3 regions of the Rhizobium hidalgonense genome follow, and region 2 is predicted to be linked to each of the others. Evidence: predicted binding sites of a transcription regulator. Region 2 holds the regulator's gene; each other region holds the start of a gene.
What was found. The regulator LexA, encoded in region 2, represses DNA repair genes until DNA is damaged. The targets are predictions, from matches to a motif close to TGTTCNNNNTGTGTTCNG.
Positions count from the first base shown of each region.

Region 1 (3,279 bases), 1.6 Mb from region 2:
AGGTGCTGTCGACCGGATTGCAGCTCCTCGGCGCCGACGACAATATCAAGCCGATCGTTATCGGCGCCGTCATCGTGCTTGCCGTCATTCTCGATAGCTATCGCGGCCGGCTGATGCGCATTCTCGAAACGCGCTGATCAGCCGATGCGAGCATAAACAACGGCCGATCGGAAGCCCCGATTGGCCGTTGCGTTTGATATCCCGCCGACCTACATCTGTCCGGCATTCAGCGAGGGACGGAAATGGCCAAGATCACCAATGTAGCGGTCCAGATGGACCATGTCGCCAGCATCAATATTGCAGGTGATTCCACCTTCGCCATGAGCCTGGAGGCGCAGGCGCGCGGCTACAAGCTGTTCCATTACACGCCCGAGCGCCTGAGCTTCCGTGACGGCAAACTCTTTGCCAGCGTCGAGCCGATGCTGCTGCGCGACGTCAAGGACGATCACTTCGAGCTTGGCGCGCCCGAGCGCGTCGACCTCTCGACCATGGATGTCGTGCTGCTGCGCCAAGATCCGCCCTTCGATATGGCCTATATCACCTCGACGCATTTGCTCGAGCGCATCCATCCGAAGACGCTTGTCGTCAACGATCCGGCCTGGGTGCGCAATTCGCCGGAAAAAATCTTCGTCACCGAATTTGCCGACCTGATGCCGAAGACGCTGATCACCAAGGATGCTGCCGAGATCCGCCGCTTCCGCGACGAGATGGGCGACATCATTCTGAAGCCACTCTACGGCAATGGCGGCGCCGGCGTCTTCCATTCGACCCGCGACGACCGCAACCTCTCCTCGTTGCTGGAAATGTTCGGCCAGCTTTTCCGCGAGCCCTTCATCGCCCAGCAATATCTGCCCGACGTGCGCAAGGGCGACAAACGGATCATCCTGGTCGATGGCGAATTCGCCGGCGCCATCAACCGCGTTCCGGCCGAGCACGACAGCCGCTCCAACATGCATGTCGGCGGCCGCGCCGAGGCGACCGAACTGACGGCGCGCGAACAGGAAATCTGCGCCCGCATCGGCCCGGCGCTGCGGGAGCGTGGCTTCCTGCTCGTCGGCATCGATGTGATCGGCGATTACATGACCGAGATCAACGTCACCTCGCCGACAGGCATCCGCGAGGTCAAAAAGTTCGGCGGCGCTGACATTGCCAGCCTGCTCTGGGATGCGATCGAGCGCAAGCGCGGCTGATCCTGCCGCGTGACCCTACGCGCTGTGACCGGGTACAACCTCGGTCACAGGCGATACGACTACGTTCCTTGATTGTTCTTGTTTTATTCTTGCTTTATTCTTGCTTCCATGCCAGATTGCAACCGCTGGCCCTGACGGGTTGTGGGCGATATAAGAATTCGTGGGCAAGGGGATGGGTCTATGGTCGCGCGTGTCAGTACGGTGGCGTTTCAGGGCATCGAAGGTGTGCCGGTCGAGGTCCAGGTCATGGTCGCTCCCGGCAAGGTCGGCATGCAGATCGTCGGCCTGCCCGATAAGGCGGTGGCCGAAAGCCGCGAGCGCGTGCAGGCGGCCCTTCATGCCTCCGGCTTGGCGCTGCCGGCCAAGCGGGTGACGGTCAACCTGGCGCCCGCCGATCTGCCAAAAGAGGGTTCACATTTCGATCTCCCGATTGCGCTCGCGCTGATGGCCGCCCTTGGCGCCATCCCCGCCGATGCGCTGTCGGATTATGTCGTCGTCGGCGAACTCAACCTCGACGGCACGATCGCTGCCATATCGGGCGCGCTGCCGGCTGCCATCGGCGCCAATGCGCTCGGCAAGGGGTTGATCTGCCCGGCTGAAAGCGGCGCCGAAGCCGCCTGGGCCGGCGCCGAGGTCAATATTCTCGCACCGCGCAGCCTGATTGCCCTTGCCAATCACTTCCGTGGCACCCAGGTGCTCACGCGGCCGGAAGCGTCGATCCGCGCCAATGCCGCCAACCTGCCGGATCTGGCCGAGATCAAGGGCCAGGAAAGCGCCAAGCGGGCGCTCGAAGTGGCGGCCGCCGGCGGCCATAATCTCCTGATGGTCGGGCCTCCCGGCTCCGGCAAGTCGATGCTGGCGTCCCGGCTGCCGTCGATCCTGCCGCCGCTCTCGGCCGCCGAACTGCTTGAGGTGTCGATGGTCCATTCGATCGCCGGTCAGCTCACCGGCGGCAAGCTCTCCGACCGCCGGCCCTTCCGCACTCCGCATCATTCCGCCACCATGGCAGCCCTTGTTGGCGGCGGACTGCGTGCCCGACCGGGCGAGGCCTCGCTTGCCCATCACGGCGTGCTCTTCCTCGACGAGTTTCCCGAGTTCACGCCGCAGGCGCTCGATGCGCTGCGCCAGCCGCTCGAAGGCGGCGAATGCGTCATTGCCCGCGCCAATCACCGCGTCTCCTATCCCGCTAAATTCCAGTTGATCGCGGCGATGAACCCCTGCCGCTGCGGCATGGCCGGTGAACCCGGCCACACCTGCGCCCGCGGTCCGCGCTGCATGAGCGATTACCAGGCCCGCATCTCCGGCCCGCTGATGGACCGCATCGATATCCGCATCGACGTGCCCGCCGTCTCCGCCGCCGATCTGATCCGGCCGATGGCAGCCGAGACCAGCGCCGACGTCGCCCGGCGCGTCGCCCGCGCCCGCGAGATCCAGCAGCAACGCTTCGAGGCCGCCGGCGCCAAGGGCATCGGCACCAACGCCCGCTGCTCCACATCAATGATCGAAAAACTCGCCGAACCCGACGCCGGCGGCCTGCAGCTTCTGCGCGACGCCGCCGAAAAAATGAAATTCTCCGCCCGCGGCTACCACCGCGTCCTCAAGGTCGCCCGCACCTTGGCCGATCTCGACGGCAAGCCGACGGTGGGTCGTCTTCACCTCGCTGAGGCGATTTCTTACAGGATCGCCGGCGAAAGGCTGACGGCAGCGGCATAACGGCAAGGGCAAGCGCCGACTTGAATCTGATTGCGCCCCTTGGAAATCCCTCCGATTCAAGACAAAATCATCCGGCTCTAGCTTTTTCGGGGGACTCTGATGGAAAACCACGAGCCGTTCTTGCGCGAGGCGATTGCGCTCTCGAAATCCGCCATGGAACGCGGCGACGAACCGTTTGGCTCGGTGCTGGTGAGGGAAGACGAAGTCATCCTGCGCGCTGAAAACAGCGTTTTCACCGGCCACGATATGACCAACCACGCCGAGATGAATCTGGTTAAACTGGCGGCGCAGCACTACGACACTGCTTTTCTCGCCGACTGTACGCTCTACACCAGCACGGAGCCGTGCGCGATGTGCTCCGGGGCGATTTACTGGT
Region 1 is NZ_CP054027.1:3,997,149-4,000,427, reverse strand. It holds gene FFM81_RS19455 (ABC transporter permease) at 1-137, shown strand, start outside; gene gshB (glutathione synthase) at 243-1,190, shown strand; gene FFM81_RS19445 (YifB family Mg chelatase-like AAA ATPase) at 1,371-2,903, shown strand; gene FFM81_RS19440 (nucleoside deaminase) at 3,003-3,279, shown strand, end outside.
Region 1: the regulator LexA is predicted to act here: its motif matches at 1,264-1,281, upstream of FFM81_RS19445 (YifB family Mg chelatase-like AAA ATPase).

Region 2 (3,279 bases):
TGGCCTGCGCCCTCGCCGATCCTGACTTCGGAATTCGTATCAGTGCTCATCGTGTTTCCTCGAAGGCGAAGAGCGTGCCCTGCCCGGGCGCCGGCTTCACCAGAATGCGATTGTTCTTGCGCGTGTAGGTCACTCCGTTAGCAGCCAAATGCGCTTCTGTCACGGCAAGATCAGCGACGGCAAAGAGGATAGCCCGGCCGCGCAGGCCGCGGTCGGCGGATGAGACGGCGATCTCGAAATAGGCCTCCAGCCCTTCCGGCGTCATCAGGCTGATTTTTGCATTCGAGGCGGCGATATTGACGCCGAAACCGGTCTTCTCGACGACCGATTGCGCCGCGGCAAGGCCGACGAAGGCGGCGAATGCAGCGGGGTCCGGCGCGCACAGCGCGATCTCGGCAATGCCTGTTGCGCCATTGGCATGCGTCTCCAGCACGCCGCGGTCGGCCGGCAAGGGATTGATGCGCTGGCAGGTAAAGAGAAAGAAATCGGGCGCCCGCAGATCGCCCGCAAAAGCCAGTTTGAAGCTGCCGACGCTCCTGGAACCATCCGGCATTTTCATCGGCCGGCTGAATTGCAACATCTCGCCGGCGCTCGATCCGCCGGCAGCGAAGCTCTGATGGTCGTGGCCGGCGTCCGCGGTGCCGAAAACCACCGCCGAAAGCCCCTCCTCGCCGCAACGGAAGCGGAAGGCCCGGTTGCGGGCGGTGAAGACATTGCCTTGCCGCGCCGACGCCTCGTTCTCCTCGACGCTCGCAATACCAAGCGGCTCCAGATAGGTCTTGTCGGCAAGGAAGACGCAGGCATTTTCCGTTCCGAAGGGATGGCGGGCATCGGCGGCAACGGTGAAGCCGAGCTTGCCTAGCCGTTCGCGGGCCAGATCGATATTGACGACGGGCAGCACGACATGATCCAGCGGGTGCGGTATGGCGGAATGCTCGTTCATGATATCCCTCCCTCAAACGACAAAAGATGTGCGACAGCGCCACCCCCAAAGCAAGACATGTGTGCCAATCCGGCGAATGAAAATAAAAATCTCAACGAGTTGGCGGCAAGTTTTACGGAAAATTAGCTACTTGCGGAACACATATGGAACATATAGTGTCTGTTCTGGATTTGTTTCAATCAGGGGTCTGACGTCGATGCTCACGCGCAAACAACAGGAGCTTCTCCTTTTTATTCATGAGCGCATGAAGGAATCCGGCGTTCCGCCGTCTTTCGACGAGATGAAGGATGCCCTCGATCTGGCCTCGAAATCCGGCATTCATCGCCTGATCACGGCGCTCGAGGAACGCGGTTTCATTCGCCGCCTACCGAACCGCGCCAGGGCACTTGAGGTCATCAGGCTTCCGGAGGCCTATAGCCCCAGCATCCAGCCCCGGCGCGGCTTTTCGCCGAGCGTCATCGAGGGCAGCCTCGGCAAGCCCCAGCCGGTCGCCGCTCCCTCGCCTGTAAAACCCGTTGCTGACAACGGCAACTCGGTCTCGGTGCCGGTTATGGGCCGAATCGCTGCCGGCGTGCCGATTTCGGCGATTCAGAACAACACCCACGATATCGTCGTTCCGGCCGATATGCTTGGCTCCGGCGAGCATTATGCTCTGGAGGTCAAAGGCGATTCGATGATCGACGCCGGCATCTTTGATGGCGACACGGTGATCATCCGCAACGGCAGCACCGCAAGCCCAGGCGACATCGTCGTTGCCCTCGTCGATGACGAGGAAGCGACGCTGAAGCGCTTTCGCCGCAAGGGTGCCTCGATCGCACTTGAAGCGGCCAACCCGGCTTACGAGACCCGGATCTTCGGACCTGATCGTGTCAAGGTGCAGGGCAAGCTCGTCGGCCTCATTCGCCGCTATCACTGACACTGGACAGGCCAGATTCGACAAAACTGTTGCTGCGCCAGTCATAAGCGCGATGGCGCATCCACGGCCGTGACAGGGTTTCGAATGCCGTTGCGACCTCCAAGCCGGTGTCTGCGAAGCGCAGCTCGATGGAACCGGTTTTGCGTAGTGTCTCACCGGTAAAAAGCGTCCCACCTGAACGGCAGCTGTTGAAACGCAGGCGGACTGATGTGACGACGATATCGGCCGCATCGCAGGCCGGACCGAGATAAGCGGCATTGTCGATGACCGTGACGATACGGCCATTGCCAAGCCTCGATGTACACCAGGCCCTCTTGACGCAGGAAAAGCGGTTTGTTTCACCGCCCGCGGCCGCCGCCCGCATCGCCGTCCTCGCTTCATTCTGCTGATCGCGGGAAAGCCTGACGCGGCGGTCGTCTCCCTCCGGCGGAATTGCGGGACCATCCAGCATCTTCGGCGGGTAATGCGCCGGCAGGACCAGCGCTCGCTGCCACTGGTCGAAAATGAAATCCGGCGGGTTTTCGCGATTGGAAGCCATTGCCTCAGCCGCGACGACTGCAACCAGACTGCCATCCTCCGAAATCACCAGATCCGGCGGCCGGGGAACCGGCAGAAGCAGCACGATGGACGTCGAGGCGGCGAGGATCGAAGTGCCGGCATGGCGCAACCGGGTGCGGAGCAGCGTCAGCAGCAGAAAGCCTGCCACCGCCACGACGAAATACCAGGCGGGGAGACGGCCGACGCCAATATCGCCGCCCCAGCCGGACACCGTCTTGGCAACCGCAATCACCATATCGAGGCCAAAGCCGACCACCTTCCAGAGCGGCGCGTCCAGACCGAAAGGCATGAGCAACATCGCCAGCAGCCCCGCCGGCATGACGATGAAGGAGATGATCGGCATCGTCGCGAGGTTTGCCGGCAGGCCGTAAGCGGTCAGGCGATGAAAATGCTCGATCGAAAACAGCGCCGTGGAAAAACCGCCGATCAGTGAGGTCAGGAAGACGCCGCCGAAGAAACCGGCGACCGCAACGACCGGCCTGATGATCGGCAGCTTCAGCAAAGCGTTTTCGCGGATGCGCCGGTCCTTCCACAGCTGATAGCCCGATACCAGCGCCAATGTCGCGGCAAAGGACATCTGGAAGCTCGGGCCCAGGACTTCCGAGGGCGAAATGGCGATGATGACAAGAGCCGAGAGGACGACATTGCGCAGGCTGATTGACGGGCGATCGAAGAAGACTGCGATCAGCATGATGGCCATCATGATGAAGGCGCGTTCGGCCGAGACTCCGAATCCTGATATCAGGAAGTAGGCGGTGACGGCGATGAGCGCGCCGGCGGCGGCGATTTTCTTTGTCGGATAGGCTTGAGCAACGCCCGGAAACAGGCTGAGCAGCATCCGGAACCCGACGAAGAAAATGCC
Region 2 is NZ_CP054027.1:2,378,542-2,381,820, forward strand. It holds gene kdsA (3-deoxy-8-phosphooctulonate synthase) at 1-50, opposite strand, end outside; gene FFM81_RS11370 (VOC family protein) at 47-943, opposite strand; gene lexA (transcriptional repressor LexA) at 1,140-1,859, shown strand; gene FFM81_RS11380 (ComEC/Rec2 family competence protein) at 1,840-3,279, opposite strand, start outside.

Region 3 (3,279 bases), 340 kb from region 2:
TGATATATCGAAGCTTTCCTCGGCGCCGCGATGCACGCCACCGATGCCGCCCGTGGCAAAGACGCGGATGCCAGCGCGGGCCGCCGCAATCATCGTCGCGGCGACCGTGGTGGCGCCGGTACGGCGCTCGGCGATCGCAAAGGCGAGATCGGCGCGCGACACCTTCATCACCTCGGTCGCCTTGGCGAGCTGCTCCAGCTCGCCGGCTTCAAGGCCGATATGCAGCGTGCCGTGAATGACGGCGATCGTCGCCGGCACCGCACCCTGTTCGCGGATGATCGCCTCGACGCTGCGGGCCATCTCGATATTGCCGGGATAGGGCATGCCGTGGGTGATGATCGTCGATTCCAACGCCACCAGCGGCGCGCCGCGCTGCTTGGCGCTGGCGACCTCCTTCGAATAGGCGATCGGTAGAAGAGGGGAGATGGGCTTGGTCATGGTCTTGTCCTGTGATCGCCAGAGCATGATGCCGAAAAGTGTAAGCGTTTTCGGACTACATCATGCTCAACTATTTAACTGCGGTTTCAATGCAGAATTCTGACCTGGGGAACAAGTGCAAGGGCCTCGTTCAACAGATCCGATGTCATATTTTCGTTGACGGCGTGCCGTGACTGCACCGTCAGTGCCGCCGCCGCGGTGCCGTAGCGGACGGCTTCCTCGAGGGGCAGGCCCGATATCAAGGCGGCAAGCGTCCCGGCTGCAAGAGAATCGCCGGCACCCGTGACATCGGCGACCGTGTCGGCGACCGGCGGCTGCAGCGTCACGGCCCGACCGTCGCTCAACGCGATGAGCTCGCGGCGGCCGCGGGTGACGACGGCGTTCCTGATGCCGATCTCGTTCAGGAGTGGCGGCCAGCCGTCGGCATTCTCCGGCTGCTGGCCCGTAAGAGCTCCGGCTTCCGCCTCGTTCAGGAAGAGATAGTCGATATCGCCGATGCAGGGCTTCAGCCTGACGACCTTGGCCGGCGAGATGGCGATCGCCGCCACGGGCTTTGCCAGGGAATGCGCCTTGGCGACGATTGCCGCAATCGTCTCTTCCGGCAGGTTGGCATCGAAAAGAATCAAATCATGGGCGGCGAAGGCCTCTCGCACCCAGCGAATGGAGAGACGTCGCGGCACGAAGAAGCGATAGAGATCCATGTCGGCAAGGGCGATTACCAGATTGCCGTCCTTCTCGATGATTGCCGTATAACTCGGCGTCTTGCGGTCGAGGAAGACGAACGGCCGGTCGTCGATGCCGGCGAAATCGGCGGCTTCACCGACGGTCTCGCCAATCGGATCGCCGCCGCGCGGTGAAATCATCGTCACCTGAAAGCCGAGCCTTGCAAGGTTACGCGCTGCGTTGAAGCCGCCGCCGCCCGGTTCCTCAAACCAGGTTCCGGGATTGCTGGCGCCAGGCGCCGTCTCGCCGGAGATGCGGCCGCGTCTATCGATATGGGCACCGCCGAGAACGAGAATCTTTCCGTTCATTTCAGCCGCTCTCCTGAGGCTTGAGAAGCGAATCGATGCGATGCATCTTTTCCGATGCATGCCGGCATTTCAGGCGTAAGCCGTTGCTTTGCATTGATAAAACAAAAATAGAACACGGACCGTTTTACCTTTTTCTTTCAATTGTTTGATCGCCTATTGCGGGAATAGAACAAATAGGGTACAAACTCGACATTGCTTGGGCGGCTTCAATAACCTAAAGGTGGATCGGATGTCTCAGAATTCATTGCGGCTGGTAGAGGACAAATCGGTGGACAAAAGCAAGGCGCTTGAAGCGGCACTCTCACAGATAGAGCGGTCGTTCGGCAAGGGCTCGATCATGAAACTCGGTTCCAACGAGAATGTTGTCGAGATCGAGACGATCTCGACCGGCTCGCTTGGCCTCGATATAGCCCTCGGCGTTGGTGGTCTGCCGAGGGGCCGTATCATCGAAATTTACGGGCCGGAAAGCTCGGGTAAGACGACGCTTGCGCTGCAGACCATTGCCGAAGCGCAGAAAAAGGGCGGCATCTGCGCCTTCGTCGACGCTGAACACGCTCTTGATCCGGTCTATGCCCGCAAGCTTGGCGTCGATCTGCAGAATCTGCTGATCTCTCAGCCCGATACCGGCGAGCAGGCACTCGAAATCACCGATACGCTGGTGCGCTCCGGCGCCGTCGACGTACTGGTTGTCGACTCGGTCGCCGCACTGACGCCGCGCGCCGAAATCGAAGGCGAGATGGGCGACAGCCTGCCCGGCCTGCAGGCCCGTCTAATGAGCCAGGCGCTGCGCAAGCTCACCGCTTCGATTTCCAAGTCGAACACCATGGTGATCTTCATCAACCAGATTCGCATGAAGATCGGCGTCATGTTCGGTTCGCCTGAGACAACGACGGGTGGTAATGCGTTGAAGTTCTACGCCTCCGTGCGCCTCGACATCCGCCGCATCGGCGCGGTCAAGGAGCGCGAAGAGGTGATCGGCAACCAGACCCGCGTCAAGGTCGTCAAGAACAAGATGGCGCCGCCCTTCAAGCAGGTCGAGTTTGACATCATGTATGGCGAAGGCGTTTCCAAGACCGGCGAACTGGTCGATCTCGGCGTCAAGGCCGGCATTGTCGAGAAGTCGGGCGCCTGGTTCTCCTATAACAGCCAGCGTCTCGGCCAAGGCCGCGAAAACGCCAAGACCTTCCTGCGCGACAATCCGGATCTGGCCCGCGAGATCGAACTGTCGCTGCGCCAGAATGCCGGCCTGATCGCCGACCGCTTCCTGCAGAATGGCGGACCGGATCCCGATGACGGTGACTCCGCTGCGGAAATGTGATTTTCGCACGCGCTTCTTCTAAAAATTGAACCGGCCGCATTCGTGATCAGAATGCGGCCGGTTTTGTTTGTCTGCTGGACAGTGGCGGAGGCGAACGTTAAAAGCCGATGGATTTAGATTTACCTGCCTCCGGCAGCATTGAAGGGCATAGCATGAGCGGTGTGAACGATATCCGGTCGACATTCCTCGACTATTTCAAGAAGAACGGTCACGAGATCGTCTCGTCGAGCCCGCTTGTGCCGCGCAACGACCCGACGCTGATGTTCACCAATGCCGGCATGGTGCAGTTCAAGAACGTCTTCACCGGTCTGGAGAAACGACCTTATTCGACGGCGACAACCTCGCAGAAATGCGTGCGCGCCGGCGGCAAGCATAACGACCTCGACAATGTCGGTTATACCGCGCGTCACCTGACCTTCTTCGAAATGCTCGGCAACTTCTCCTTTGGCGATTATTTCAAGGAGAATGCGATCGAGCTTGCCTGGAAGCTCG
Region 3 is NZ_CP054027.1:2,039,864-2,043,142, forward strand. It holds gene FFM81_RS09685 (pseudouridine-5'-phosphate glycosidase) at 1-438, opposite strand, end outside; gene FFM81_RS09690 (carbohydrate kinase family protein) at 525-1,469, opposite strand; gene recA (recombinase RecA) at 1,699-2,787, shown strand; gene alaS (alanine--tRNA ligase) at 2,940-3,279, shown strand, end outside.
Region 3: the regulator LexA is predicted to act here: its motif matches at 1,567-1,584, upstream of recA (recombinase RecA).